Regions from separate parts of the Psychrobacillus sp. FSL K6-2365 genome, predicted to be linked through region 1. Evidence: predicted binding sites of a transcription regulator. Region 1 holds the regulator's gene; each other region holds the start of a gene.

Evidence for each region. Region 1 encodes LexA, which represses DNA repair genes until DNA is damaged. Its sites were predicted from a motif close to CGAACATATGTTCG; they were not measured.
Region 2: a site for LexA is predicted at 3,409-3,422, ahead of MKY29_RS10115 (Y-family DNA polymerase). Genes of this name have one in related genera too.
Region 3: a site for LexA is predicted at 6,272-6,285, ahead of uvrB (excinuclease ABC subunit UvrB). Genes of this name have one in related genera too.

The regions. Positions count from the first base shown of each region.
Region 1 is NZ_JBBOOO010000001.1:1,653,309-1,663,993, forward strand. Features, by position in the region: gene MKY29_RS07870 (hypothetical protein) at 1-121, opposite strand, end outside; gene MKY29_RS07875 (hypothetical protein) at 448-987, opposite strand; gene MKY29_RS07880 (peptidoglycan DD-metalloendopeptidase family protein) at 1,596-2,171, shown strand; gene lexA (transcriptional repressor LexA) at 2,358-2,978, opposite strand; gene yneA (cell division suppressor protein YneA) at 3,152-3,469, shown strand; gene MKY29_RS07895 (YneB family resolvase-like protein) at 3,466-4,116, shown strand; gene MKY29_RS07900 (DUF896 domain-containing protein) at 4,179-4,412, shown strand; gene tkt (transketolase) at 4,499-6,499, shown strand; gene MKY29_RS07910 (YneF family protein) at 6,709-6,927, shown strand; gene MKY29_RS07915 (alpha/beta hydrolase) at 6,990-7,919, opposite strand; gene MKY29_RS07920 (hydroxymethylglutaryl-CoA lyase) at 7,931-8,827, opposite strand; gene MKY29_RS07925 (acetyl-CoA C-acetyltransferase) at 8,934-10,115, shown strand; gene MKY29_RS07930 (DUF3886 domain-containing protein) at 10,124-10,387, shown strand; gene MKY29_RS07935 (ATP-dependent Clp protease ATP-binding subunit) at 10,619-10,685, shown strand, end outside.
Region 2 is NZ_JBBOOO010000001.1:2,103,065-2,113,749, reverse strand. Features, by position in the region: gene MKY29_RS10130 (GNAT family N-acetyltransferase) at 1-355, shown strand, start outside; T-box leader at 397-615, shown strand; gene argS (arginine--tRNA ligase) at 652-2,331, shown strand; gene MKY29_RS10120 (hypothetical protein) at 2,736-3,350, shown strand; gene MKY29_RS10115 (Y-family DNA polymerase) at 3,468-4,721, shown strand; gene MKY29_RS10110 (hypothetical protein) at 4,898-5,137, shown strand; gene MKY29_RS10105 (helix-turn-helix domain-containing protein) at 5,265-6,065, opposite strand; gene MKY29_RS10100 (DinB family protein) at 6,307-6,777, shown strand; gene MKY29_RS10095 (group-specific protein) at 6,790-7,188, shown strand; gene MKY29_RS10090 (flavoprotein) at 8,227-8,652, shown strand; gene MKY29_RS10085 (GyrI-like domain-containing protein) at 8,871-9,332, shown strand; gene MKY29_RS10080 (methyl-accepting chemotaxis protein) at 9,749-10,685, shown strand, end outside.
Region 3 is NZ_JBBOOO010000001.1:3,198,063-3,208,747, forward strand. Features, by position in the region: gene MKY29_RS16040 (DUF4097 family beta strand repeat-containing protein) at 139-1,242, opposite strand; gene uvrA (excinuclease ABC subunit UvrA) at 1,325-4,216, opposite strand; gene uvrB (excinuclease ABC subunit UvrB) at 4,223-6,205, opposite strand; gene MKY29_RS16055 (M14 family zinc carboxypeptidase) at 6,337-7,911, opposite strand; gene MKY29_RS16060 (IDEAL domain-containing protein) at 8,053-8,289, opposite strand; gene MKY29_RS16065 (competence protein ComK) at 8,468-9,007, shown strand; gene MKY29_RS16070 (hypothetical protein) at 9,004-9,369, opposite strand; gene MKY29_RS16075 (EAL and HDOD domain-containing protein) at 9,588-10,685, opposite strand, start outside.

The sequences.
Region 1 (10,685 bases):
ACAATGCGTCTGTTAAAAGATTAATATCTATGAGAATTTGCTCTTTTATATGAGTAAAGGGACATTTGTAGTAATCATCTATTAGGTGATTTAGTTCTTTGTAAATTAAAATGATAGGCAAAATTACTCCCCCTAATGATCTATATTTCCTATTTTATATTATGTAACATATTATGTGTAATTGGAAGGAATTTGACCTATAATTTTTGAAATGTTAGTAGCTTTAGTAAGTTTATATAATGCAATTGTATATAGTTAGTTATAAATAGAAAGATTGGAGGGGCTCGGTTTTATACGCGCCCCTCCAAAATATATACATTTCCACAAACAAGGAGGGCTTGTTCCTAGAAATGTGTGCTTTTCTCTGTTAGAAAAGGAGCCTTTTTCTCTATTTCAAGGTGTCACTGATGGCAAATACTGTTACCTTATTTTATTTTTTCATCCATACTACACTGCTAGAAAACTGTGCACTGTAAGTTGTCCCAAATATCTACCGGGATTTGGTGAGTAACCGGCAGCTACTGGAGAAGTTACAGTAGCATTAACTACAATACGACCTGTATTGCCTAGAAGGCCTACTCCAACTAATGTGTCACCGGATGTAATAGCAACGTCCTGAGAGCTACCTGAGTTTGCTCCATCAAAAAGTGGAATAGTAGCAATTACAATACCTAGAAGATTTACTACTTCTAAAGATGCAGTAACTGTAGCGGTTTCGTTTGCTGCAAAAGCATAGTAGGCGGAAATAGGTAATGCTAGAGTTAGAAGTGGCAAAGCTCCAATATCAAAGATACTTTGAAATGTCACTGTCTGATTGGATTCTGTGTTTGGAGACCAAATGTAAGCATTGCTTCCGTCTATTAACGGTGAAACCATTGCTGGAGGAGTTAATATTGCAGGCGTAGGAAGTGTTCCGGGTGGTGCAGCTGTATCTGCAATGACAGTTGTATTAGCTGGGGTAGTAAACTCTTGAAGTACAAGAACCATATAAATCACCTCCTTTTAATAGATTTGCCAAAATATCGGCATACAGTAATATATGTCCTATAAATTAATAGAACTAGTTAGATTGATTATCTCGTATGAATAAATAATATAAATATGGAGGGATTTGAAGTAGTTTGATATAGGTAGGTGATTTAAAGAGATACAATAAAACAAAGTATGGTTTAAAAAAATATATATAACAGCTCACTTGGTTAATAACCAAGTGAGCTGTTTGTGTTTATTTCTAACTTTCTTTTTTCTAAGATTCTTATAGCATCTTTTAACAAATTGATATCGATCAAAATTTCTTCCTTCAGATGGTAGTTATTGCATCTATAGTAATCATTAATTAGCTTTTTTAGTTCTACTATAATTAGTTTCATAAGTTTTTTGCCCCTTTATAGTTATATAGGCTGACATAAAATAATATAATTAATTTAACCTATGTTCAATTATAAATACTAATACCCAAATTTACGCATTTTTAACCATTTTATTATTTTATTTGATAAATATAATGGCATTTGACTATTTGTTACTATTTATTTTAGCATTTACTAGTAAGGGGATATTGAATCTCTACTTAAATTAGAAGGGGGGGGGAAACATTGTTTATCAGACCATGCGAAGGAAGAATTACATCGCATTTTGGGGAAATTCGAAAGAATAATATAGTTAAAGAGCATAAAGGAGTGGATTTCGGAAGTGATGGAAGTCCGGTTATAAAGGCATCAGCAAGTGGAGTAGTGACGAGAGCAAAAGTTATAGGTGGCTATGGAAACACAATAACAATTGTCCATACTTTAAACGGTAAGAAATATGAAACCTTGTATGCTCATTTAAAATCTTTCACCGTAAAGATTGGACAAAATGTAAAACAAGGCCAACAGATTGGTATAAAGGGCACAACAGGAAATAGTACAGGAATACATTTGCATTTTGAAATTCACATACCATCTTACGAGGTGGGGCAGCCAAATGCAGTGAATCCTTTAAACTATATAAGCGAAACAGATATAACCGAAGTACAAAAACGTTTAAATTCAGTAGGTTATAAACTAATGGTTGATGGGATCGAGGGACCTTTAACAATTGCAGCAATTAAAGATTTTCAAAAGAAAAACGGCTTGGCAGTTGACGGAATTGTTGGGCCAAGAACTTTAGCTGCTTTAAAGAATAAATAAAAAACACTAAGAGGAAAACAGAATATGTTAACTAAAAAAGAAATTCGGACAAAATAAAACCCCTCAACCATAAAGGTAAAGGGGTTTTTCGATGATTTCAACGAAAATGTCCACTTTTCGTTGAAATATGATATCGGCTCTTCGTTATCTTACTGACATTTAAGTATATTGTCAAGTCCGTTAAATCTATTGAATATTGCGGTAAACACCAACTACTTTTCCGAGAATACTAACTGAATTTACGATGATAGGTTCCATGGATGAGTTTTCAGGCTGTAAACGGAAGTAAGATTTCTCTTTAAAGAATCGTTTAACGGTTGCTTCATCTTCCTCTGTCATAGCAACTACAATATCTCCATTATTGGCTGATTGCTGTTGTTTTACAACGACGTAGTCACCATTCAATATACCTGCTTCAATCATACTATCACCCATTATCTCCAACATAAATAAATTATCATCGGCAGTACCAAAAGTTTCTGGAAGCGGGAAGAACTCTTCTATATTTTCAATTGCGGTAATGGGAACACCAGCGGTAACTTTACCTACAAGGGGGACATGCACAACGTTTTGTTTTTCAGCAATACTACCTAATCCATCAAGAATCTCAATGGCACGTGGTTTAGTTGGGTCTCTTCTTATCAAACCTTTACTTTCCAGTCGTGCTAAATGTCCATGTACGGTTGAGCTAGAGGCTAAGCCCACAGCTTCTCCTATTTCTCGAACAGATGGCGGATATCCTTTTTTACGAACTTCTTCTTTTATAAAAGCTAGAATGTCTTCCTGTCTCTTAGATGCTTTTTTCATATGCTCACCTCTTTTAGAGTAATTAATCTCTATCCTTTTCTATCTTATTAATAGTATAACAGGCGAAGAACTTTAATGCAAACATAGGTTCTAATTGTTGTTGACAAAAACAAGTGTTCGCATTATTATTGAAATATACATTACGAACACACATTCTATTGGAGGTATTATTTATGACTTGGATTAAAGAAAACTATTTTCTAACAATATTTGTAGCGTGTAGTATTGCTTTTATAATGTTTATAATAATCTCGAATTCTTTTTCAACTGATGAGAGTCTTCATATTAATATAGAGCAAGGCGATTCTTTATGGGAGTTAGCAAATGAGTATGGCGTGAAGGAAGATAAAAAAGTATGGATTAATAAGGTTATAGCTATGAATAATTTACAAGATGGACATATTAAAGCTGGGGAGATGCTTAAAATCCCAGTGGAGGAAAAAAGTTACCATTTCAATCACGAAACGGAGATAGCGGGCGATACTAAATGAAATCAGTTATATATTGTCGAGTGAGTACTGAAAAAGAATCTCAAGAGACATCTTTACAAAGACAGGAGGAAGAGCTATTAGAATTTGCAGCGCTACACAATTATGAAGTAGAGAAAGTATTTATAGATCAACATAGTGGATATGATATTGAACGTGAAGGCTTATTAGATTTACTGGATTATATAAAAGAAAATGAAATTAAAGCGATATTTGTTCAAGATGAAACCCGGATTGGTAGAGGAAATGGAAGAATGGCAGTTCTGCATCTTCTTCAAAAAACAAATACCTCAATATATACTTTACAGGATAAGGGTGTTATCAATTTAAATGAAATGGATTCTATGTTACTGGAAATACTTGCGCTTGTAGAAGAATATCAAAGGAAATTACACAACGCTAAAATCAGAAGAGGTATGAAGAAAGCGGTCTCCGAGGGATATAGACCAGAGAAAAACTTAAAGACAAAAGGCAATCCTGAAGGTAGAGAAAGAATAGATGTTCCTTTAGCAGAAGTAGTCAGACTTCGGAATGCAGGACTTACTTATGAAGAGATTTCAATGACCTTAAAAGGTTTAGGATTTAATATTAGTAAAGCAACAGTACATAGACGTTATATTGAGTATATAGAAGCACATGGAGTGAAATGACTTGCACTCTGTGTGTTTTTTCCTTACCTTTATATTTAGATAAAGTGAAAGGATGAAATAAATTGTTAAGCAAAGAAAAATTAGCGAGAATTGGCGAGTTATCTAGAAAATCTAAAACATCGGGTCTTTCTATTGAAGAAGCAAAAGAACAAAGCTCTTTACGCAAAGAATATTTGGAAACTTTTCGTTCCACAATGAGAGATACAATCGAAAGTGTAAAAATAATTGACCCCGAAGGAAATGATGTAACACCTGTAAAAGTTCAGGAAGCAAAGAAAGGAAAGTTTCTGAATTAATTAATCATTTCAGAAACCATTGATAATACAGACATTCTTGTCTAAACTAGAAATATAGAAAAAATTTGTTTGAGAGGATGTCATTCATGTCATTACAATCCGATTTATTAGCAATTAATACGATTCGAACTTTATCTATTGATGCAATTGATAAAGCAAATTCTGGTCACCCTGGTTTACCAATGGGGGCAGCGCCAATGGCTTACACATTATGGACAAAACATTTACGTCATAATCCAAGTAACCCAACATGGTTCAACCGTGACCGCTTTGTGTTATCGGCAGGTCATGGCTCTATGCTTTTATATAGCTTACTTCATCTTGGTGGCTATGATTTACCAATGGAGGAGATTAAGAACTTCAGACAATGGGATTCTAAAACTCCTGGACATCCAGAGTTCGGTCACACTGCAGGAGTAGAAGCAACAACAGGTCCACTTGGTCAAGGAATTGGAATGGCAGTAGGAATGGCGATGGCGGAAGCGCATTTAGCTGCTACTTATAATAAAGAAAACCATTCTATTATTGATCATTACACTTACGCTTTATGTGGTGATGGTGATTTAATGGAAGGTGTAGCTGCAGAAGCAATTTCTCTTGCTGGACATCTTCAGTTGGATAAATTAATTGTATTATATGATAGTAATGATATTTCTTTAGATGGTGATTTAAATAAATCATTCTCAGAAAATGTAGAAAAACGTTTTGATTCATACGGTTGGAACTACATTCATGTAAAAGACGGAAATAATATTGAAGAAATTTCAAGTGCTATTGAAAAAGCGAAGTCTCAAAATGACAAGCCAACAATTATTGAAGTTAAAACTGTTATTGGGTTTGGCTCTCCTAACCGTTCTGGTAAGTCAGATGCTCACGGCATGCCGTTAGGAAAAGACGAAACACTTTTAGCTAAAGCTGAATATAAATGGTTATTTGAAGAGGACTTTTATGTTCCAGATGAAGTTTATGACACGTTTAAACAAGCATCAGAACGTTTAGGTATTCAAGAAGAGTCCGCTTGGAATGAAAAACTGAAGAAGTATGAGTCTGAATTCCCTGAGTTAGCTTCGACACTAAAAACTGCGATTTCTGGTGAATTACCTGAAAACTTTGCAGACGCTCTTAAAACATATGAAGCTGGTACTTCACATGCGACTCGTTCTGCTTCTGGAGAAGCAATTAATGCAATTGCTCAAAACCTACCATCTTTCTTCGGTGGTAGTGCCGATTTAGCGGGATCGAACAAAACAACTATGAAAAATGTTGGAGATTTTTCAGCTGATGATTATGCTGGGAAAAACATATGGTTTGGTGTACGTGAATTTGCAATGGGAACTGCTTTAAATGGAATGGCTTTACATGGTGGGCTAAATGTATTTGGAGGTACGTTCTTCGTATTTAGTGATTATGTAAGACCAGCAATTCGTTTATCGGCATTAATGGGACTTCCTGTAACGTATGTATTCACGCATGATAGTATCGCTGTCGGGGAAGATGGCCCAACTCATGAGCCAGTGGAACATTTAGCTTCTTTACGAGCAATGCCTGGATTATCTGTGATCCGTCCAGCTGATGCTAATGAAACTGCAGAAGCGTGGAAACTAGCTGTATCATCAAAAAATAATCCTACAGTTTTAGTTCTTTCTAGACAAAATTTACCGACTCTTGAAAATTCTGTTGAACTAGCTAAAGAAGGAGTTTCAAAAGGAGCTTATGTTGTAGCACCTAATGAAAAAGCGGAAGCAATCTTACTTGCAACTGGTTCAGAAGTAAGTCTTGCTGTTGAAGCACAACAAGCACTTTCTAAAGAAGGAATCGAAGTTTCTGTCGTTTCTATGCCATCATGGGATTTGTTTGAGAAGCAAGATTCGGCTTATAAAAATGCGGTACTACCATCTCATTTAACGAAACGTCTTGCAATTGAGATGGGTGCTTCATTAGGATGGCATCGTTATGTTGGATTTGAAGGGGACGTAATTGCTATTGATAAATTTGGTGCAAGTGCCCCTGGTGAAATTATAATGAAAGAATATGGTTTCTCTGTAGAGAACGTAGTTGCAAAAATGAAAGCATTACTTCAAAAGTAAAAAGTTGTACAAGCAATTCGAATACTTTGATATTAAGTATTCGAATTGTTTTTTTTATACGCGCAATTGCATGTGGTTGCTGTAGAAGATACCCTTTCAAAGTGAAGTTTCACTTTATTTAAAATTATAATAGAATGCAAAAAGAATCTATAGTATAATTTGGGGTGGTGTCTTGTACACGTAGATAAGTTCGTAAAGGAGGAGAATATATGCAAACATGGATTTGGATTGTTATTATAATTGTTGCTTTAATCGCTGGTGTGGCAATAGGATTTTTTGCGGCACGTCAATATATGATGAAATATTTAAAAGAAAATCCACCGATCAATGAACAAATGCTTCGTATGATGATGGCACAAATGGGTCGTAAGCCTTCTGAAAAACAAGTTAAACAAATGATGAATCAAATGAATAAAATGCAAAAATAAAAAAGCACTCAGCTGAGTGCTTTTTTATTTGAAAGAAACTTTACTTCATTTGAAAATAGATTTTATTTGTTTAGTAAGCCATTTTCTTGTAGGAAATCTGCAACAACTTGCTCATATTCCTTGCTGTTTTCATTGAAGGATTTAGCATGCTCACCAATATCAAATAATTCTAAAGTCTTTGGGCCTTGTTTTTTTTCGTATAAATCTTCGGTCATTTTAGGTAAGATAAAATCATCCTGCAAACTGTGGATAAACAAGACAGGTTTTTCAATCTTGTCTATAACATCAATTGGTGAGACGAGATTTAACGTATATCCATCACGAAGTTTCAAAAACAAATTAGCAAATCGAATGGCTAAACTAGTACGAAGTGGAGTCGTCTGTGTCATTATATGATAAACTTGCTGCTCAAAATCAGAAAATGCACAGTCTGAAATATAAAAATCAGCGTCATCTATTATAGAACCAGCATACAATAATGTAGTAGCAGCGCCCATAGATTCCCCATGGATACCTAAAACCGCATCTTTCCCAGCTCTTTCTCTTACTGCCTCAACAATAGATTGTAAATCTACCTTTTCGTAAAAGCCGAAACTAGTTGTCTTGCCACCAGAATCACCATGTCTACGATGATCGTAGACGACACTATTAAAGCCTAGTCTTTCGAACATACGAACGAAACGTAGTGAGTTAATTTTGTTTTCTGTAACTCCATGGCAAATAACGACATAATTATTTGTTTCTAATGGCTCGACAAAAATTGCTTTTAAGGAATATCCATTTTTAGATTCAATCCATTGTTCGGTTTTATTTACTGCGTTAAACCATGCTTCATCTAATCGTTTAGAAGTTATTTCACGGTTTAATATAAAATCATTTTCTTTTTTCTTCATATACATAAGCCTATTAGTTACAAAGAAACCAAAGAACGTAGCCATAGCGGTCAAGACACTAGTAAAAATACTCGTCCAAATAATTACACGTTTCTTCATCTGATCAACCCCTACTTACTTTTAAATAGATTATACATTCCCGTGTCTATCTGCCTGGACACATACGGTTCAACCACTTCTACTGCCTTAAGCAATGAGTCGAGATTTATATTCGTCCCAATGCCCATTTGATGTAGCATATTCACAACATCCTCGGTTGCTACATTTCCTGTAGCACCAGGTGCAAAAGGGCAGCCGCCTAGACCACCAGCTGATGTATCAAATCGATCAATTCCTGCTTGTAGGCTAGCAAGAATATTGGCTATTCCCATTTTTCTAGTATCGTGAAAATGAGCAGTTATTAGTGTAGCAGGGAATTCCTTCTTTAGTGAGTCGAATAATTCATAGCTTTCCCGAGGATTAGCCATTCCAATAGTGTCAGCTACGCTAAGTTCGTTTACACCCCATGAAACAAATTCCTTACATAATGCAAGCGTGTCCGATGAATCTACTTTTCCTTCATATGGACAATAAAATGCAGTGGATATACAGGCACGAACAAAATGACCTTCTTGTAATAGTTTTCCCACAATAGGCTTGAGTTCATCCATACTTTCTGTCGTAGTTTTATTAATATTTTTTTTATTAAAACTGTTTGAAACCCCAACAAAAACGGCGAAATTCTGTGCACCGGATTGTTTGGCTATTTCAACGCCCTTATGATTAGGTGTTAATACGAGTTGTCTACCCAACTTTTTAACTTGGGTGACTATTTCATTGGCATCTTTCATTTGTGGTACCCATTTTGGTGATACGAAAGAAGTCAATTCCATTTCCTCTATTCCTGCAAGTTGCAGTTTTTCGATAAAGGCTAATTTTACTTCTGTCGGCACCTCGTTTTTTTCATTTTGTAAGCCATCTCTTGGACCTACCTCGATAATTGTCACTTTATTTGGTAAACTAAACATAATCATCCCTCCCTCTTTATTGTAAAGAAAGGATGGTTAAACAAGCAAATTTAAATTTTGCTTTGTAGAAGTTTGTTTAATACAGGGGAAACAAGGAGGAAATCACGTGACAAATGAAGTTGTAATCGTAAGCGCAGTTAGAACTGCAATTGGTTCGTTTCAAGGGGCTTTGAAAGATGTGCCAGCTACTAAACTAGGTGCTATTGTAATTGAAAAGGCATTAGAAAAAGCAGGGGTTTCTAAAGATGCTGTGGACGAAGTAATTATGGGGAATGTCCTTCAAGCAGGTTTAGGACAAAATCCGGCTAGACAGGCGTCTATTCAGGCTGGTTTACCACAATCAGTTTCTGCTCTGACTATTAATAAAGTATGTGGGTCTGGCTTAAAAGCAATTCATCTTGCTACTCAAGCTATAATTGCAGGAGATGCAGATATTATTGTTGCAGGTGGAATGGAAAACATGAGTCAATCTCCTTATTTGTTGAAAAACGCTAGAGATGGCTTCCGTATGGGCGATCAAAAGGTAGTAGATAGCATGATTTCAGATGGGCTATGGTGTGCTTTTAATGATTACCATATGGGGGTAACCGCTGAAAACCTATGTGATCAATATAATATTACTAGAGAAGAACAAGATAAATTTTCTGCACGGTCGCAGAGCAGAGCAGCTAAAGCAATAGAAGAAGGTAAGTTTTCAAATGAAATCGTGTCTGTGGAAATTCCTCAAAGAAAAGGGGATCCAGTAATCTTTTCTCAGGATGAGTATCCAAAGAAAGGTTCTACGGAGGAAAAATTAGCGGGGCTTCGTCCAGCATTTAAAAAAGACGGTTCTGTAACTGCGGGTAATGCTTCAGGGATTAATGATGGAGCAGCTGCTGTAGTGGTGATGTCAAAAGCAAAAGCGGATGAACTTGGTCTTCAACCACTAGCTACAGTGGTAGCAAATGCATCTGCAGGAGTGGATCCTAGCATTATGGGGATTGGACCTGTGGAAGCAGTAAAAAAAGTATTAAACAAATCTCAATTATCATTAGCGGATATCGATTTAATCGAAGCAAATGAAGCTTTTGCAGCACAATCGATTGCTGTTGATAGAGAGCTATCCTTTAATCATGATATACTAAATGTAAATGGTGGAGCGATTGCATTAGGTCATCCAATTGGGGCTAGTGGTGCACGCATCTTCGTTACCTTACTTCATGAAATGAAGAGGAGAGATGCGAAAACCGGTCTAGCAACACTATGTATCGGTGGTGGCCAAGGAGTTGCAACCATAGTTAAACGTTAATAAAGAAGGTGAACATATTGGCTAAGAAAAAACAAAGACAACAACAGGTAAAGCCTGCTAAGCAATTGGATGAAGGGAATTCATTGTCTGACCAACTTTCTTCTGACGTTCTAGCAAAACTTAAAGAAACGAAGAAACAATTAGTAACTGCTGAACAGGAGAAAGAGGAAGAAAGACAAGCACAACTCGCTTTCGAAAAGAAAGAAAAAGAAAAAAACAAATCGTTTGAAGAACTACTAGATGAATATGGCTTTGGTGGCTCTAAGTTTTAGGTGAATTAGAAACAGTTTAGTAATCCAATAAATGGATTGCTAAACTGTTTTTTTGATTGATAATTATATTCATTACATAGTTTTTAGCGAAACAACTCTGTCTGATAAGAGTCAGCAAAATAGATTCAAAAGCTAAGCATCTTATTTGAAAGTCAAAAAAGGTCAGTGTATACTAATCTCAAAGGTTAAATATAGTCAAAGTCAAATAGTTAAATATAGGAGGAAATAAATATGAAGTGTCAACATTGTAGTAAAAATGATGCAACGATGAGCCTGAAAGTGCAGTTGAATCATCAAG
Region 2 (10,685 bases), 450 kb from region 1:
TGGCATTAGATGGGGAATTACGCTAAAAGATGCTGGAAAGGTTATCGGAAGTTGTGGATTTCTTAATAGAAGTACAAAAAATTACCGTGCTGAGGTGGGATTCGAATTAAGCAAAGAATATTGGGGAAAAGGAATTGCTTTTGAAGCTCTAGAAGCAGTTATTAAGTTTGGTTTTAATCATTATTCATTCGAACGAATCGAAGCCTTGATCGAACCAGCCAATGCCCCTTCACAAAAGTTAGTGGAGAAACAGGGGTTTAAAAGAGAGGGCTTACTAAGACATTATGAATATACTTGTGGAAAATTTGATGATTTGTATATGTATTCTATTTTAAAAGATGATTTAGACAGTTGACATAATTTTGAACTTCTTGTAAGATATCTAAAATCATAATGTTAAATTCATTGAAGAAGAGAGTAGTCGATACGAGACTGGGAAGCGAGTTAGGGATGGTGGGAGCCTAATACACGAAGAATCGATGAACCGCACTTTGGAGAAATGTCCTGAAAGTCTAGTAGGGAAAATCGGGGAAGGCACCTCGTTACGAACGGAAAAGCGGTCACAATTGTGGCAACTAGAGTGGTACCACGGGAATTTTAGCTCTCGTCTCTTATTTAGAGACGAGAGCTTTTTATATGGGAGGAAAATACATGAACCTGACAAATCAAATCGCAAATGTCATTTCAATTGCTTTAGAAAATGAATGGACTGCTGAACAAGTAGAACTGTTACTGGAAAAGCCAAAACAGACAGAATTGGGAGATATTGCATTTCCTTGTTTTACATTAGCCAAAAAATTACGTAAAGCTCCACAGCAAATAGCGTTAGAGTTAAGTGCGAAACTAGAGGGTCAATTAATAGCTAGCGTTCAAGTCGCTGGTGGATACGTGAATATTTTCCTCAATCAAGCTTTTGTTACAAACCAAGTTTTACATTCTATTATGACGGATCTACAGAAGTATGGAAGTAAAAATAGCATGCATGAAAAAATTGTAATCGATTTTTCCTCACCGAATATAGCGAAGCCTTTTTCCATGGGGCATCTACGTTCAACTGTAATCGGTAACTCCTTAGCAAATATTGCGGAGAAGAATGGGTATGAAGCTATTCGCATTAATCATTTAGGAGATTGGGGTACACAATTTGGCAAGCTGATAGTTGCTTATAAATTATGGGGAAGCAAAGAGAAAATACTTGCAGCACCTATTGAAGAGTTATTGAAGATTTATGTACATTTTCATGATCTGGCAGAAAAAGATGATTCTTTAAATGATCAGGCTCGTGCAGCTTTTAAATTACTTGAAGAAGGTGACGAAGAGGCTCTAACCCTATGGAATTGGTTTAAAGAAGCATCTTTAAAGGAGTTCCAAATAATATATGAACTTTTAGGAGTTCATTTTGACTCTTATGCTGGGGAGGCTTTTTATAATGATAAAATGTCTAGAGTAGTTGACGACTTAAAGAAAAAGGGATTGTTAATTGAATCTAACGGTGCTTTTGTAGTAGAACTCGAAGATATGCCACCTAGTCTGATTACCAAAAAAGATGGGGCGACTCTTTATGCGACACGCGATCTAGCAGCAGCTATGTATCGTCATCAAACATTTCATGCGTGTAAAACGTTTTATGTTGTGGGGAATGAACAAACACTTCACTTTAAACAACTTTTTTCTGTACTAGAAAAAATGGGATTTGAATGGTCCAAAAATCTAGTGCATGTTCCATTTGGTATGATGCTCAAAGACGGTAAAAAGATGTCTACACGTAAAGGTAAAGTCATATTGCTTGCGGACGTAATAACTGATGCTATTAAGACTGCTCAGCATAATATTGAAGAGAAAAATCCAACATTAGAAAATAAGGAAGAAGTTGCAAAACAAGTTGGAGTAGGTGCAGTGATTTTCAATGATTTAAAAAATGACCGGATGAATGATATTGAGTTCTCGTTGGAACAGATGCTTAACTTTGAGGGAGAAACTGGTCCTTATGTACAATATACCAATGCTCGAATTTGTTCATTGCTTCAAAAAGGTAGCTTTGAGGCTGAAGCATTCACTTTTTCTTCAATTGGGGTTGAAGCTTGGCCAATTATCCAGCTACTCGAGGATTTTCCACGTGTAGTAGAAAAGGCATTTGATAATGCGGATCCATCCCAAATTGCAAAGTTCAGTTTACTGCTTGCGCGCCAGTTCAATAAATATTATGCTAGAACAAAAATTTTAGCCGATGATGGAACGACTTCTTCTAAGTTAGCATTCGCATTTTCAGTTTCTGTTGTCCTGAAGGAATCCTTACGACTTCTAGGTGTACCAGCTCCAGAGAAAATGTAATACTAATAGAACTCATATACAATTTGATTAATTAACACTCCCGCTAGCCTGGGAGTGTTGTTTTATTTGAGGGCTATATGAAGGGATTTTTGACCTTAGATAGAATAAGTATGGTAGTACGGATTGGAGGATAGTTGATAAAGATAATTGAATCAGTATAAAAGCTCTGGATGCATATTTTCTAGAAAAAATAATATAACCGGGAATAGTGCAGATATAGCAATTCTAATTGCAAATAAAATCGGACTTTCTCATAATAATTCTCATTATCGGAAATCTGGACGAAGCCATTGAGCCGTGAAATCATTTAATCTTTCCATCGAAGTAATTTAGTCGAAAATGTGGATGATGCCGTTGAACAAATCAATGAGTTAAACCGGAAGAAATAGGAAAGGAAGACTTATATGAAAAATAGAGAAGTGAATCAATCTGACTATTATGACCAAAAGCTTTTGCCGCTCGATGACCAATTATGTGAACTTTTAAAACAACGTAAAGAGCTTTCAAACAACAATCCAGGTGTTCCACCAATTGAATCGATCTCCAATTGGGCGGAAAAGTATGGAGTTTATGTGGATTTGTTAAACTCGTTATTTGGATTATTGAGAAATGAGGAAATCTTTCGGCCACAGGTTGAACCAAATAATTTCAGAAGACATCTGCCAGTTATGAAAGCGATTGAAAAGGATGAACGTTTATATGCAATTACATTCATTCGGCAGTTTGACAATGCAAGTGTAATATACCTTACTATAGATTGGGATGCCCCGAACATTTCCGATCCTCTGGAGGAAATGCGTCGGAGTCGTTCTGAAGGTGCTTTATATCTATACATCAATGATAATTTTGATTGTCGTACTACTGGAAAAAGAGGATCGGAAGGTCATTTTACACACAAATTTATTGTATCTCCAGCACTGCCAGATGATTTAACCGGATTAAGTTTAATTTTTACTGAGTATACGAGTCATTTAAAAGAGAACCTTACCGGTCTCGAATTTGTCATTAATCTCGAATAATTAAAAGCATTCCTACGATAAGAGCGTTTTTTCATACACAATTATTTACCATTGAATAAGAACTTGTGTTCGTAATATACTATAGAGAACGTACATTCCTAGAAGGGAGTAAATAATATGTATGAGGGACTAAAAAATCGGCAAATTATATGCATTGATATACGAAGTTTTTTTGCAAGTTGTGCAGCAGCAGACGCAGGTCTGGATGTTACGAATACCCCGATTGCGGTCATCGGAAATTTGCAGCAAAAAGGAAGTATTGTGCTTGCTGCATCTCCACCTATGAAAAAACAGTTTGGTGTAAAGACTGGAACTCGTTTGTTTGAAATACCAGATCATCCTTCGATACATCTTATCGAACCTAAAATGGAGTTTTTCGTTCGAGTATCTATGGAAATTACACGCTATTTACACCAGTTTGTCCCTCACGAATCAATTCATGTATACAGTGTTGACGAGTGTTTCGTAGATCTTGGAGGAACAGAAAAGCTTTGGGGGCCCGTTGAAAACACAATAAAACGTATTCAAGATGAACTGTATGCTCAATTTCAATTACCTTGTGCGGTTGGAATGGGACCTAATATGCTTATGGCTAAGTTAGCCCTAGACCTAGAAGCGAAAAAAACTGGTTTTGCTAAATGGACGTATGATGACGTTCAGGAGAAATTGTGGCCAGTAACTCCCTTAAGTGAAATGTGGGGGATTGGTTCTCGTCTCCAAAAGACTCTAAATAATATGGGGATTTTCAAGGTTGGGCAATTAGCAAATACTCCATTATCTCTACTCGAGGAGAAGTTTGGTGTGATGGGAAACCAACTTTATTTTCATGCGTGGGGAGTAGATATATCCGAGCTTGGAGCACCTCTAGCAGAAGGACAAATTAGTTATGGAAAGGGTCAAATATTATTTCGGGATTATCGTAGTAAAAAAGAAGTTATGGCAGTCGTTTTAGAAATGTGTGAGGATGTTGCTAGGCGTGCACGTGAAGCAGAGATGGTTGGTAGAACGATACATCTATCCGTTGGGTACAGCCAAGACGAATTTGGCGGAGGTTTCAATCGCTCTCGTTCTATCGATGAACCTACAAATGCTACATTGACCATTTATAAAGTATGTGAACAAATCTTTGATGAATTTTACGATCGCCGTCCTGTTCGGAAATTATCCATCTCGATTACCAATTTAGAACCAGAGTATTCGATGCAATTAAGTTTGTTTGAAGAAAATAAATGGAAAGAACGAAAGCTTGGAAAAACTATGGATGCCTTACGTAGTAAATACGGATCTACTGCAATTTTACGTGCAGTATCTTACACAGAAGCAGGAACTGCAAGAACACGTGCAGGATTACTTGGTGGGCATAAAAAGTAAAAGGAAAGAGTCAGCCCGTAAAAGGGAATGACATAGTAAAGAAATTATGCTGTGCCAAGTCAAATCCTTAAACGTATTTATGGCTACATCACGCGGCATTCTTTCACATGTTCTTTGATACTGTAGATAAGTAAGGAATTAGTTGTAGAAAGACCAAGCTAAATGGAGGTGCAAAAATGTTATTATTATGGCAGCTTTCATTATTTGTTTCAATTTTAGCTTTAATGCTGGGTATTGTTAAAAGGTCTTGGGTGTACATAATAATTAGTACTTTCACATTCATACCGATAGCATATTACTTTTCAGGGGCAAATAATGAATGGAAATATGTTGGTTTGACTCCGATAATACTACTTGTTCTAACGATATTAATTTGGTTCATAAGCAAGAAAAAATTGAAGTCAATTAAAGGATAAATCGGAAGCTATTGTTTCAACAGAAACAGTCGCATTTTTACTAAAGAGTTAGTTAAGAGGAGTAATTCCTTTTCTCGAGAGGCACGCATAAGTAACTTGAAATACCAGTGAAACCTAAGCCTATAGGTCACTCCTCAAACTCCGCATAGAATTTAAACAAGTCTCTTTGGCAAATTTTTTCGAAAATACCCACGTAATAACCTGCAAGATTGTGAACTTTTTTCTTTTGTGATGCATGCAATGAAATAGTCAATGCCTGGTATCCAATTTTTTCATAGAAGTCCTTATGCTGAGGAAAGTAATTAGTAACACGGTAAGTCAGGCTACGGTAAACACCATATAATTGACTTACTGTCTTTTGGTCTTCTCCAAGCATCGAGAAAATAGTTGATTGGAACAGTTGGTAGAATGTACTCAAATTTTTATTTGTAGAATTATCTACGGAAAATGAAGAGGATACAATTTCGTTAGAATACGTTTTATGTAATAATTCTTTTTTAGAGCTTAAAGAATAATACGTTTCTTCTTGCGAAAGGTGCTGTTCAGTACTTGGATTTACTAGCGTTTGAGAATCTACTCGACTGATCATTTCCGATTGGTCATCGAAAGGCAAAATGATTAAAATATTAGCTCCATAACCCTTTGTCACACGTCGAATAGTTGAGATTCTCTTAATGACATGAAGGCTTTCTAGCTTGCGCAACGTCCTTCGAACAGTCGCATCCGATTTAGTTATTGCTTGAGAAATTGTCTCAACTTTCAAATGAGTAGCTCCAGCATATTTACACGCATACTGCGCGAGCAAAGATAGCACTGCACGATCCGTATCATTTAACTTATAACAATTCTGCGTTATATGCGACCTAATATGTGTATCCATTTCTTGAACGCTTTCAAATACTTGAAATGTCTTTAGATAGATAGTCATCTAATTTCCCCCTAGAGTCCGAAGTGAATTTGCGATTAGTCAACTGCTTCCCAACCATTACATAGAAGAAAATAGGGAGAAAGGATACAATATGAATAGATAGCACAGTAAACAGAACTTTAAAATAATGACTTCCAACAAAGGGGGTCATTTTTTATATGGAAAATGAGAAGGGATTTAGAGCAATCGAGGAGAATACATTTAAGGACAGGAGCATTAAACGAAATTAGGGGGAGTAGGATTGGAACAAAAAATTTTTGAGCATATGCAGACAGTAAGGGGAATAACAGAAAAATCTATCCAACAAATACCCGAGGAACTAGCAGATATTATTCCAAAAGGATTTTCGAATAATATTCGTTGGAATTTTGGTCACATTGCATATATACAGGAAAAACTAGTATTTGGTGTCTCAGGAGATAAGATGACTCTTCCTGAAGCATATGAAGTCTTTTTTAGTGCAGGCACGAAACCAGCTAATTGGATTGGAACTCCACCTTCACTCGCAGCAATTTCGGATGAACTGATTGCACAAAAACAAAGAATAGAAAATTCCCTACCTGGAAATCTACAAAAAAAATTACCTGAACCTTTCACTAACAAGGTTGGCATTACATTTCACACACTTGGAGAAACATTTCTATTCAGTTTCTATCACGAAGCACTACATATGGAATCCATCAAAAGGATTTATAGAACTATTAAACAATAAAAGGGGGAAACTATGAAGTTTTATATTGCATCTAGCTTTAAAAATATAGAGTTGGTGAGATATGTTAGTGAAAATTTAAAGAATAGAGGGTATATCCATACGTATGATTGGACTGTAAATGAAAATGTAACAACATTAGAAGAATTAAAGATAATAGGTGAAAAAGAGAAAACTGCTGTAATAGAAGCTGATTTTGTTGTAGTTATATTACCAGCAGGTAAAGGGAGCCACATTGAACTAGGTATTGCTATTGGAAATAGGAAAAATATCTATCTGTATTCACAAAACAAGGAGATAGATAATATTGAAACAACAAGTACCTTTTATCATTTACCCGAAATCGAAAAATGCTTTGGAACATTAGATGAGTTAGTTGAAATTATAGACAGTAAATCACTTAAACTATCGTAAGTAGAAGTATTCCATCGTATGGACATTGAACGACTACACGATTTTTAAGTAAAGTTTGAGTCTGCTGAAAGAATAAGACTGGAATGAACTATATCAAGAAATATTTGATTATGCTGTAGTTCTAAAATAAAAAATGGATACTTTAGTGAAATAAAGTGGATTGATAATACAGCTCTTTTTTCTTCTTCACTTAATGCCAGCTAGTTAGTTAGTTAAATAAGTCATCCAATAAAATTCCGTGATGAAATAAGGTGAAAAACGCTTCTTAATTCAACTAATAGTATGACAGTCCAAAAATCTGAGGTAGCTCTTTATATATAGTTTAAGAAGGAATTCTGAAGACTATTGAAGAAATAACTAATCAGTATAATCTATTGTGTGGAGTGAGTAATATGATTATTAGAAAGCTAGTTACCACTGTAACCACTTGTGTATTGGTTATGTTAATCTATTTCTTCGAAGGACAGACTGCTTTTGCAATCGTAGTGGTTCTATATTTATTTCCAATACTTTTGATTTATGGAGTACCAGCATCACTCCTTTCTGATTTCGTCACAAAAAAACTTAGAGGACTGTCTAGAAGAAGTTGTGCATTATTAATACACTTATTCCTAGGCGCTTTGTTTGTTGTGATTCCAATCTTGTTAACAGGATGGGAGAGGAAATTTCTACTTTCAGACATCAAGAGCTTATTTTCTAATTTTTATTTCATTACCTCTCTTCTATCTTCATGTCTGTTCTACTGTTTAGATGAGTTTCTTAGATCTAAATTAGCTAAATGTTTGTATAAAAGAGCTAAAGCTCTGTTTGAAAAGATTGGGGATATGAGAATTTAGAAAAGTGAAATTATCTTGTGTTCAGCTTCATTAATAGCAAATTATTTTGACCTAAATTGTTGGCAAATGATGGGCATTAATGAAAGTTCATTGATTTATTATTTCAATACATTTTTCTTGTTCAATTTTAGACGCAGCTATGTTGAACAAGTAGTAATTTATACAGAATTGTAACTATAACAACCGTGAAGGAGGTTCTTTAATGGATAATCAATTTTCAAAATTTTTAGATATATATTTAGATATTTGGAGAGAATCATCTTTAAAGGACTTGAAAAAATTAATATCACGTGATTATAAAGCAAGAGAAATAATAGGTGGAGATATATTTGACTTTGGTTATGAAGAATCATTAAATGGATGGGAACAAGGTTTTAGCTTTGCTAAAGAAAATAATGCTCAATGGAATATAAAAGTAATCTCAATTCTACCTCTAAGAGAAAATGAAACTATGGCTATCTTATCAGCTACTTTGATTATACAAGGTAAGAGTATTGAAACAGCGAATTTGTTCTTTCAGACGTTTAAAAAAGATAGCATTAACGATTGGAAATTAGTTAGAAGTTATATAGAAGCTGGAATTCCTTTTATTAGTGCAAACAGTGTGCTATTCAATAAAGGCAATTAGTAAAAAAAGGTATATAAAAATAAAGAGTCTGCATTTCTTCAAGGTTATCGAAGATATCATAAACTTACAAATAAAAATTAAAACGCTTAATAAAATTAACTTTGTGAAAAGAAGTAGCATGAGTTCAAGTTGTTAGAGTACAAAATTCATCTCCATAAAAAAAGAATTAATAAAGAATTATCATATATAGAGGGGGAAATAAAGTGTCAGAAACAACAATGCAAAATAAGACTATTAAAGAGCTTGATGAATTAAGGTTAGTAGGTTTTCGAGTTTTATGTTCTAGTGACCAATATTTAGTTGAAATACCCAAAGCGTCATTAAAGTTAAGTCACCGTTTAAGTGAAATTAAACAGGTTGTTAATCCAACTGAACAATTTGGTGCATTTGTTGTGGAAAATGAAACTGCTGATGAAGATGGCTACTGGGTTTGTGTGGAAGTTAAAGAGTACACAGATATTCCATCTGATATGGTAACTCTAACGATACCACCTCAAAAATATGCTGTTATGAGACATAGAGGCTCAAATTATAAAATAATGGAAACATATAATGACTTACATAAGTGGGTTGAAGACAATAATTATGTGAGACTAGCAAATAAATGGCATATTGAAAGATATTATGATTGGAAAGATACCGAAAAAGTAGATGTTGAGCTGTTAGACACTATTGAATAAAATATATTAGTCTTACAACTAAGATAATCAACCTTTGTGAGCTGAATTACTGTATCGGGATTGATATTTGTTAATATAACACTATTATGTTGAAAACAGGTATTGAATACCTAGTAACAATATAATAGTGTTTTTTCGCGTTTTTACATGTATCTTTGAAGAAAAATGATGTGTAAATATTTATATTACATAATGAATTCATGAAAAACAGAGTTAGATTAGCTGTCAAAGGAAGTCTAAATACTTAAATTATATTCTCCTAAGCTATTCAAATAATTGCTAACTAATTTATTTCATGGGAATAGACTTTTGAACTTGTAAAGTTATTTTGAAAGTTGTCGATATAGTGGGTAGATATAAGGAGATAGGGCTTAGGTCATAGGACTTAATTGTTCATAGAAATGGGAGGATAAAGAATGAAACGAGAAAAAACATCTTTTTTAAAGACGAATAAAATATCTACTAAATTATTGTTTCTAATCAGTACTATTATTTTATTGACAGCCATAATCGTGGGTGGAACTGGATATTTTTTAGCAAAAAATGAACTCATTTATAGTGGGAAGTTGGATTTAAGTCATATAGCAAATAGTTCCTTGGCTACACTCACAACTTTAAACGAACAGGTTGAAAGTAATGACTTAACGCTTTCCGAAGCACAGGAAAAAGCACGTGTACTCCTTAATGGCCCCAAACTTGCGGAAGAGGGTTATGATTTCACGAAGTCTAATTTTGTATATAAAGATAAAGGGTATTTAGTTGCTTATGGGTCAGATTACTCCACTAAACTACATCCTAAAAATGTAATTGAATCCATTCCAGAAGATACCACTAATCGTGAAAAGATGGTGAAAGGCGCACATGAAACTACATATAATGAACAATTCGTAACCTATCTCGATGAGGACGAAAATGGAGATATGAAGAATAAAATAGCGTATATGACCTACTACGAACCATGGGATTGGAATGTTGGAATAGCCGTTTATGAAGATGAATTCTATGCCCAATTAAATAAATTGAAATATATTCTAATTGCCATCACGATAACCATTACAATACTAAGTCTATTGTCTTTTTATTTCCTAACAAAAAAGAAAATTAAATTCTTAGTGGACGTAAAATCTGCAGCATTAAATATTGCAAATGGTCAACTACAAAATAGTCAATTACATGAATCTAAGGATGAGATTGGTCAATTAGGTTACGCGTTCAATCAAATGTCATCACAGCTAAGTCAACTCATAAGTGGTTTACAAAGTACTAGCGATAATTTATTGGAATCAGCTACTGAGCTATCTGCTGTATCTGAAGAAACGTCTGCAAGTAGTGAAGAAGTTGGAAAAGCCATTT
Region 3 (10,685 bases), 1.5 Mb from region 1:
TGGAGGCCGGTTTATTTATCTATGCTTATTTTTCAAAATAAAAAAGTGGAGGGGAATAATATCCCACTCCACTTTTTATTGGTTTAACTATCCATCATTGGGATGAAGAAATCCTAAATGATGGAAGTAATACTTTATTTATTCGCCTTCTACTGTATATCGAACAACAACAGATCCTGTTTTTGCATCACCGTATACTCGTAAAGGCACAGCTTCTGAATCCACTACTTTTGTGAATCCTACTTTTTTGTTTAACAGTTGCTCTGATTGGTTCAGATGAGTGACATCAGCCAATTGAACATCTATTTTACCAATTTGAGAAGTAGCTTCTCCTTTTATCGAAACATCTTTTGGAATATACAGTTCGACCGTTCCGGCTACTGCTGTTCCTTCTATTTTGCGGGCTGCTTTATCTTTTGTTGTTAAAATAACATGTCCACTTACCGATGAACCTTCTATTTCTTTGAGCTTACCATCTACGTAAATACGACCATTCATCGTTTCTACTTCAATCGTTTCTCCTTCAACCTGCTGAACTTGAACCGATCCATTAACCGTTTCGATATCAGCTCTTTCAAACTTCAATTCATCTAATTCCACTTTACCATTTGTTGTTTTCACTTTGAATGAGTTTGCCTCTAAATTTTTAGCGATGAACTCACCATTAAATAATCGTGCAGAAATATAATTATACTCTTTCTTTGGAACATATAACGTTACTTGGACAGAAGTTGTTTTCATATCACTATATACGCGTAATTTGTTTCCTTCTGTTGAGAAGATAAATTCTTCATGGAAACGTGCCTTTGCTTCTTCTTCTGTTGAATTTCTAAAAGTTTTCACTTTAACAGAAGCACGTACATGCTCTTCTTCCGTAGAGTGAACTTCAACTTTACCATTCGCAATATTAATAGAGATATCTGTAAAATTTACATCCTCTTTGACGAATTGTTCTTCAAAAGTAACTGGATCTCCGAATGGCATTTCAAAATCTTTCATTTTGTCGACTGTGCCTTGCATAAACTGCATGAATCGCTCACCCATTACGCTAAAGTCGCGCTTCAAATCTTCCACGAAATCGGTATTATTGTTTTGTGACTTTTTATATTCTTTTTCCTCAGGTACAAACGGTGTTGCAGGTGTAGTTTGTTTTCCTAGCTCTTCTAGTAATGCCAAAGCTTCTTGTGCAGTAATCGTGCCATTTTCAACCATATCTAAAATACGTTTTCGTTCTTCTTGCATAGTGAAAGGCCTCCTCATGAATTTATACTATAAATCATTTTACTTACATTACTATATACGATTGAAAAATCAAAAAGTTTCATCATGTAGTCGATACGGGACTTTTTTTCTTTTTAGTCGCTTTAGTTACTACTTGATCCATCCGTTGTCTATCTCTTTCTAAAATGGTTTTCAAGTACTTCCCTGTATATGAATCTTTCGATGCAATAATTTTCTCTGGTGTACCTACTGCAACGATTGTTCCTCCTTTATCTCCACCTTCTGGTCCTAGATCAATCATGTAATCTGCTGTTTTAATGACATCCAGATTATGCTCAATCACTAATACGCTATCTCCGTTATCTACTAAACGTTGAAGTACTATTAGCAATCTTGCGATATCGTCTACATGAAGACCTGTAGTAGGTTCATCCAAAATATAAAAAGACTTGCCGTTAGAACGCTTGTGTAATTCAGATGCTAGCTTCACTCGTTGCGCCTCACCACCAGAAAGAGTCGTTGCTGGTTGCCCTAATTCCATATATCCAAGTCCCACATCTACAATTGTTTTTATCTTCCGACTGATTTTCGGATGGTTTTCGAAAAAGGCATAGCCGTCCTCTGCAGTCATTTTTAGGACATCCGCAATATTCTTGCCCTTGTATTGCACTTCCAAAGTCTCACGATTATATCTTTTTCCATGGCAGACTTCACATGGTACATAGACATCAGGTAGGAAGTGCATTTCAATTTTGAGAATCCCATCTCCGCGACAGGCCTCACAACGTCCGCCTTTTACATTGAAACTGAATCTACCTTTTTTGTATCCTCTTACTTTTGCTTCATTTGTCGTTGCAAAAAGGTCACGAATATCATCAAAAACTCCTGTATAGGTAGCTGGGTTAGATCTCGGGGTACGACCGATTGGAGACTGGTCAATCTCAATAACTTTTTCTAGCATTTCCATACCTTCGACACCTTTATTGACGCCGGGTTTCACTCTTGAGCGGTTTAACTTCTGGGCTAATGACTTATATAATATTTCATTTACTAATGTACTTTTCCCTGATCCTGAAACTCCTGTAACAGCTGTAAATACACCTAATGGAATATCTACACTCACATTTTTCAAGTTGTTTTCTGAAGCGCCTTTTATTTTGATAAAGCGACCATCTGGTTTTCTTCTATCCACTGGAAGTGGAATAAACTTTTGACCACTTAAATATTGTCCGGTTAAAGACTTTTTATTTTTCATCACTTGTTCAGGAGTTCCTGCAGCGATTATTTCTCCGCCATGCACTCCTGCACCTGGTCCCACGTCTATTAAATAGTCTGCCGCCATCATTGTATCTTCATCATGCTCTACAACTATTAAGGTGTTCCCAATATCTCGCATATTTTTTAATGTTTCGATCAATCGATCATTATCTCGTTGATGTAACCCTATAGATGGTTCATCCAAAATATATAATACCCCTGTCAGTCTTGAGCCAATTTGAGTTGCCAGACGAATACGTTGTGCTTCCCCACCTGATAACGTTCCTGACGCACGGTTTAATGTTAAATAATCTAGTCCAACATTATCCAGAAAACCTAAACGTTCGTTAATCTCTCTCAGCACAAGACGAGCAATTTGCATATCTTTTTCAGATAAGCTCAGCTCATTGAAAAACTTATTTGCTTCTTCAATGGAGTATTTAGTAATTTCCCCAATATGTAGGGAATTTATCTTAACTGCAAGTGTTTCTTCTTTTAGGCGATAGCCATTACATGTAGGACAGTCATGCTGCTCCATATATTTTTCCATTTGCTCACGAATATAATCGGACGACGTATCTTTATATCTCCGCTCTATATTCGCAAGAACGCCTTCAAATGAAATCATGCTATCTCGAACTTGTCCAAACTCATTTTCATATCGAAAACGGAATTTATCATTGTCTGACCCATACATAATTTTGTTCCATTGATCAATCGGCAATTTTTCAACTGGAACATTCATTTTTATTTTGTAATGCTTACATACTGCCTCTAAGAGTTTCGGATAATACTGAGAGCTCGTTGGCTGCCATGCAACAATGGCTCCGTCTGCTAGAGTGACGCTTTTGTCTGGAACAACTAAATCTGGATCCACCTCTAACCTTGTACCAAGTCCATCACAATCAGTACAAGCACCAAATGGACTATTAAAAGAAAACATTCGTGGCTCTAATTCTCCGATAGAAAATCCACATATCGGACAGGCGTGATGCTCACTAAATAGAATTTCTTCGTGTTCCATAACATCTATTAAAACTTTGCCATCTGCAATTCTTAGAGCTGACTCTAGAGAATCACTAAGCCTTGCAGCAACTCCTTCTTTCATAATAATTCTGTCGATGACAACTTCAATATTATGTTTTTTATTTTTATCTAGGTTGATATCATCGTCTAAATCGATTAACTCTCCATTAATACGTACACGAACGAAACCTTCTTTTTTCATCTCTTCCAAAAGCTTTACATGAGTCCCTTTACGTCCTGAAACAATTGGTGCCAGCACTTGCATCTTGGTTTTTTCTGGATATTCACTTAAGCGATCAACCATTTGTTCAATCGTTTGAGATGAAATTTCAATACCATGATTTGGACATATTGGTTTTCCAACTCGCGCATACAATAGTCGCATATAATCATAAATTTCGGTCACAGTAGCTACTGTAGAGCGTGGATTTTTACTCGTCGTTTTTTGATCGATAGAAATAGCTGGTGATAGTCCCTCAATGACGTCGACATCTGGCTTTTCCATTTGCCCCAAAAATTGTCGTGCATAGGCTGATAATGACTCTACATATCGACGTTGTCCCTCCGCGTAAATTGTATCGAAAGCTAAGGAGGATTTACCAGAGCCAGAAAGTCCAGTCATGACTACTAGCTTATCTCTTGGTATTTTCAAGCTTACATTTTTTAAATTATTTGCACGTGCACCTTGAATCACGATTTCTTGATTTTTCAACTTCTATCACCCTTCCAGCTTCAGTTCCAAAATTGCATCGCGTAATTCTGCAGCTCGTTCAAAATTAAGTGCTTTAGCTGCATCTTTCATTTCTTTTTCTAGATTTTCTAGAAGTGTTGCCTTTTCTTCTTTCGTTAATGGTTTTCCGCTTATTAAGCGTTGTGCATATGTTTCTTCCTCTTCTGCAACCTGTGATGCACGGATAACATCGCCTATTTTCTTTTGAATTGTTTTTGGTGTGATGCCATGTTTTTCGTTATATTCCAGTTGAATTGTTCGGCGACGTTTCGTTTCATCAATTGCTTTTCGCATAGAGTCTGTCATTTTATCTGCATACATAATAACTTCTCCATTAGAATTACGAGCAGCACGACCAATAGTCTGGATTAATGAACGTTCAGAACGTAAAAACCCTTCTTTATCGGCATCTAATATTGCTACTAGAGACACCTCTGGTATATCTATTCCTTCTCGCAACAAGTTAATCCCTATTAGTACATCGTAGGTACCTAAACGAAGTTCCCGAATAATTTCAGTACGCTCTAGTGTTTTTACTTCTGAATGTAAATACTGTACCTTTATACCGATTTCCTTTAAGTAGTCCGTTAAATCCTCCGACATTTTTTTCGTTAACGTCGTAATTAAAACACGCTCATTTTTAGCCGATCTTTCATGTATTTCATTGATTAAATCATCTATTTGCCCTTCAATAGGCTTCACCGTTATGACTGGGTCCAATAGTCCTGTAGGACGGATAATTTGTTCCACCATTTCCGGTGTATGCTCTAGCTCATAAGGGCCAGGAGTTGCTGAAACAAATATAGCTTGGTTAATATGTTTTTCATATTCAGTAAATGTAAGGGGGCGATTATCTAGAGCAGATGGCAATCGGAATCCGTAATTTACTAGCACAGATTTTCTCGCTTGGTCACCATTATACATTCCTCTTACCTGAGGTAATGAAACGTGACTTTCATCTACTACGAGTAAAAAGTCTTCTGGAAAATAATCAAGTAATGTGTAAGGAACCGCTCCAGCTTCTCTTAATGTTAAATGTCTAGAGTAGTTTTCTATGCCTGAACAAAAGCCCATTTCCTCCATCATTTCTAAATCATACCTAGTTCGTTGCTCCAATCGCTGAGCCTCTAAAAGCTTATCCTCGCTTCTCAAATACGCAAGCTGTTCTTCTAGTTCTTTTTCAATATTTGCTATGGCCAGCTTCATCTTTTCTTCACGGGTAACGAAGTGGGACGCAGGGAATATAGCTACGTGGTCACGTTCTCCTAAAATTTCTCCAGTAAGCGCATTAACTTCACGAATACGATCAATCTCATCTCCAAAGAACTCCACACGAAGACACTTTTCATCACGTGAAGCCGGAAAAATTTCTACTACATCTCCACGAACACGGAATTTTCCGCGTACGAAGTTCAAATCGTTTCGTTCATATTGAATATCGACGAGTTTACGTAATAGCTGATTACGATCTATTTCCATTCCGGTTCTTAATGATAAGACCATCTCTTTATATTCCTCAGGATTACCTAAACCGTAAATACAGGATACTGATGCGATAATAATGACATCTTTTCTTTCAAATAAAGAAGAAGTAGCAGAATGTCGGAGCTTATCTATCTCCTCGTTAATACTAGAATCTTTTTCTATAAATGTATCGGTTGATGGAACATATGCTTCTGGTTGAAAATAATCATAGTAACTAACGAAGTACTCGACCGCATTGTTCGGAAAAAACTCTTTAAACTCATTATATAATTGACCCGCTAGTGTTTTGTTATGTGCCATCACTAATGTCGGTTTGTTTATCTGTTGAATTACATTTGAAATAGTATATGTTTTACCTGTGCCTGTCGCACCTAGTAAGGTTTGATATCTTTTTCCTTCATTAACCCCTTCTACTAGTTCTTTAATTGCTTCTATTTGATCTCCCGCTGGCTCATACGGAGCTTGCAAGTCAAAAGTTTGTTCCATACATAAGCCTCCCATTTTTTTGAATAATTTCAGTTTAACATACTCTTTTTTTGATTCCCACTAAAACGAACATATGTTTTTTAAATATAATAAAAAGCCACTGATACCAGTGACTTTCGACTTCATTATTTTTATCTTTTCGATGCTTCTTGTGCTAAATATAATCCTACCTTATGGTTTTGTCTCCAAATTGCATCCCACTTCGATAGAGGTACAGGTTGCTCTCCAATATATGGAGAGATTTCTAATGTAATACCAGGCATTTTTGTTTCCTGGATAAACCAATCAGCAGATGCTCCAGAGCCTGGCAAATATTGAGGCGGCATTACTTTATAACCGGTAAGTTTCGATAATGTTTTTGCCAGCGCTTGATCGCGCTTAGATTCTGCTGTCTTTTGATAGTTAAACCAGTACATTATTTGTCCCGAAGAGTGATAAGAAATATACGTTTTAAACTTATGTTTCTTGACGAAATCTCGAAACGCCTTTGACTCCGGTTCACTAAAAGCACTCGGTCCTTTATACGCCATATATGCTGGTTGCTTTTGTCCTCCTTTGATCTTATCCCAACCAGAGGCAAAGTTATCGTTTAAATCTACCCCGCGTATATTCGATTTCCATCTATTAAAATTAGAGTTTCCATTAATCTTTGTAGCAAGTGCGCCATTCTTCATAGATGTTGGTCCTGATTGAACAAGTTTTACACCATCAGGGTTCATCATAGGGATAAACCAAATAGCAGTTTGATCTAAAGTCTGACGAACATTATATCCACCATAAACAGATTTATTTTCGTAATGAATACTATATGTATCAATCATTTCTGCTACCACATTTGTCGTCATATGCTCACGAGCATGTAAGGAACCATCCAGCAGTACTTCCTTTTTCCCGTTTCCAATTTTCATCGCATACATAGGAGTACCTTCTACTGATTTACCTATTTGCTCTAGCTTCGTAAATTCAGGATATAACGCTGCAATTACATTCAGTAGATATGTCATTTCTTCATACTTCAGTACTTTTTTCGGTTGCAATAAATCCATGTGGACAAAATCATTCATATTTATCCTTGCCTCTTGTCCTAGAAAATATATAATTCCATTACTCTTCTCTACTCCTATTAAATCCACAGATTGATTGGCTGTTAGTGTCCCAATTTGGATAGACTGTGTATTGTAAACAGGTACCTCCACACGATTATATAGTTTCATCGGATATGTCGCTTTTTTTATAGTATCATTAGAAGGACTCAAAGTAGGAATTGTACCCTCCAGAGGAATATAAAAGACATCTTTACCTACTTCTACTAAATGATAGACTGAGGAAGTTTTTGTACGAGTTAAAACTGCGTCTTTTAATATTATGCCCTTTTGCACAAGCTTCCCTTTTTTCATAACATAGTATGGGATTTGCTCATCGACTACCTTAAAACTCATTTGTTCCTGTTCAAATAAAACACTCGCTTGATTACTATAGATAAATCCTGGAACTCCATTAAAATCAATTTGATAATACCCAGCCACTAAGCCTGTCGTTTCGTATACTACCGCTGTTGTTCCTTCTAATAATATAGAAGATTCATTGGAGGTATCTGATAATACTTGATAGCTATCGAGCGTTTTAATATTCCACTTATCTTCTGCTTGGACAATAGTTGGTAGAAGCAATAGTAAGAATAATGCTAGTAGCGTATAACGTTTCATTTATTGTTCCTCCCTTGTTATCTCATATAGTGGAAAACCTTTACTTCTCTAGCTTATCGTAGTTTTTTGTCAAAAGAAATAGAATTTTGTGATATAAAAAAACCACTTCCTAATGAAAGTGGTTTTTTTCGCAATACTTTGTTATCTTGGACTGTTTAGTTGATGAAGTGCTGTTGTATACTCTAAAAATGCGGCCATATCTTTTCGATCTAGCGCTTCGTCTATTAATGCAAAGAGACGATTACTACTTTGTTCCCGGTGGATAATGTTCAAAAACATATCAAGATATATTTCGTTTAACAATTTTTCGGCAGAGCTTTCATTCCCCGTTTGACCCATTGCTTTTAAGAAATCTGCATATGAATATTGTTTGTCCATCTCCATCACCCCGATGTCTTTTTTCTATTATATAAAAGCAACGAACTACTTGCAATCATTTTGAGAAAATTACAACTAGATAGTAAATAAGGAATATTTTAAAAATTCGTTATATATGCTTGATTTACTTCCAAAATTAACTATAATTGAGGTATATAATACAAAGGGGTGGATTTTTATGTCGAAAAAAGTAGAAGAAAAATCTTTTTTTATTTCATTTGAAACCGCTGTACTTCAACCTATTGTAGTGAATAATACGATATTTACAAAAGTAACTAATTTTTCAGGTGAATCAAATATAATAGGTAAAAAGCCTTTTGATATCGTTCGCCACTCTTGCTCTTTTTACGGTTCTTCGTTCCAACACACTGCTCAATTATCGAGAGATGCGATTGGAAACTATTTAAAGCTACCGATTCTCATAGCTCATGACTTTGGAAATCCGTGTATATTCATACCAATACTCTCTCCTAAATCGGATTTAAATGTTTGGTTCTCTTTTAGAGCAATAGAATCATTTTATCCTTCTAAAGATGGTTGTATAGTCGTTTTAACAAATGGCCAAAAAATAACTGTACCTTCATCTCCACAGACAATAAGTAGACAGGTTGGATTTGCTAATATACTAAATATGCATTTGCTAAAACGGATGAGCCATCTGATAAATACTGGTTATATTACTAAAATTCCACAATTTCAAAAAGACTCACAGTACTAACGAAGTTTTTCTACTACAGCCAAATATATAGATAGTAGTTCTTCGACTCTGTTGCGGAGACGAACGTTTAGGTAACGACGATGTTCTTCATAACCTCCATGAAAAAATACATACTCTGTGAACATATCATCTCCTTCTCCTCGAAGAACTTTCATACTGTGACGCTTCATATACATATGCGTCTGTTTTAGTTCTTTCTGCACTTGCTTTCCTGCTTCTTCCACTAAAATGATGTATGGACGCTTCAATTTAAATGGAGCCTTTTCAAAAATAGTTCGATCTTTTTCTAAGATAGTCAGGACCATTGGAAGATAGATCATGTTTTCAAAATATGGAATTGCCTCTTCCGGTATTAATGGCATAACTACTCCTCCTCATTAGGAACGTGTGTTCTGTTTTTTATTTTACTACTTTTATCGAAAAAAGCAACAATTGAGTCATTGGTATATAAATGAAACAATTACAAAAAAATAATAATAGTGGATAGGAATGAGGCTATTTTCAGGAAATCTTCCATCTTAACTACAAAATACAATCACTAAAAAAAGAACAACTGCCATCTATAAAATGGCAGTTGTTCTTAACCTATTATATCCATAGCCCAACTACGGGCTTCTAAATAATATTTGTTTAATGTAGCGTGATCAATATCGATAGCCTCTGCACCTGCAATTATGTCATCCCATCTTACTTCATCACAAGCTACGGAAAGCTCTAGATAAGGAGTCATATCGGTAGCTTTCCCAGAAAGCGTTTCTACTACCTCATCCGTAAGCGGAAGTTCTTGAAGTAAATGACTCATCTTCCGGTGTAGTAATGTGTCGATTAAAGAAAACATACCTACTAGGAAATATTCAGAGGAGTTTTGTAAAAACTGTCTTTTAGCCAGTAACTCACAAAACTTGGCCCGGAATAAGGATGCTTCAATAAGAGCCATTCCATCTCCATTAGAATTTGCTTTCGACTCTCTTAACATTAATACATATATCCAATGATTCAATTCTTCCAATCCCAACATCACTACCGCTTGTTTAATGGAACGAATTTTAGATTTTTTTCTAGCGGCTGGTGAGTTAATGATTTTTAAAACTTTAAAGGAAATGGACACATCACGCTCGATTTCCTCTGCTATTTGCTCAATAGAGGAAACTTGGTTACGAAGCAAACTAATAATGCGGAAATACTGTGCCATATTAGCAGGAATATCAGTCCCTTTAATAATTTCAGGTTTGGCAAAGAAGTAGCCTTGGAACAATCCGTATCCTGCCTCTTTGGCATCATAAAATTCTTCACGCGTCTCTACTTTTTCAGCTAAAAGTACAATATGAGGATAATTTTTCTTCACAATTTCTTCAATAACTTTTCTCTCAGAAGGCTTACTCAAAATAAAATCAACTTTGATAAAATTAACTAAACTAAATAACTCATCATATAAGTTTATATTTTTATGTAAAATAAAGTCATCTAAAGCAAGTAAAAAACCTAACTTTTTTATGTATTTAAGCTTTTGAATTAAAGAAGGGGTAATTGGAATATCCTCTAAAACTTCCACAACTATACGTTTAGGTGGAAGTTTATCAAATAATGTATTATCTAATAAATTTTCCGTAAAATTAATAAAACACAACTTTTCTCCCGCAAGATTATTTATACCTATCGTTAAAAATGAATGGGTTAA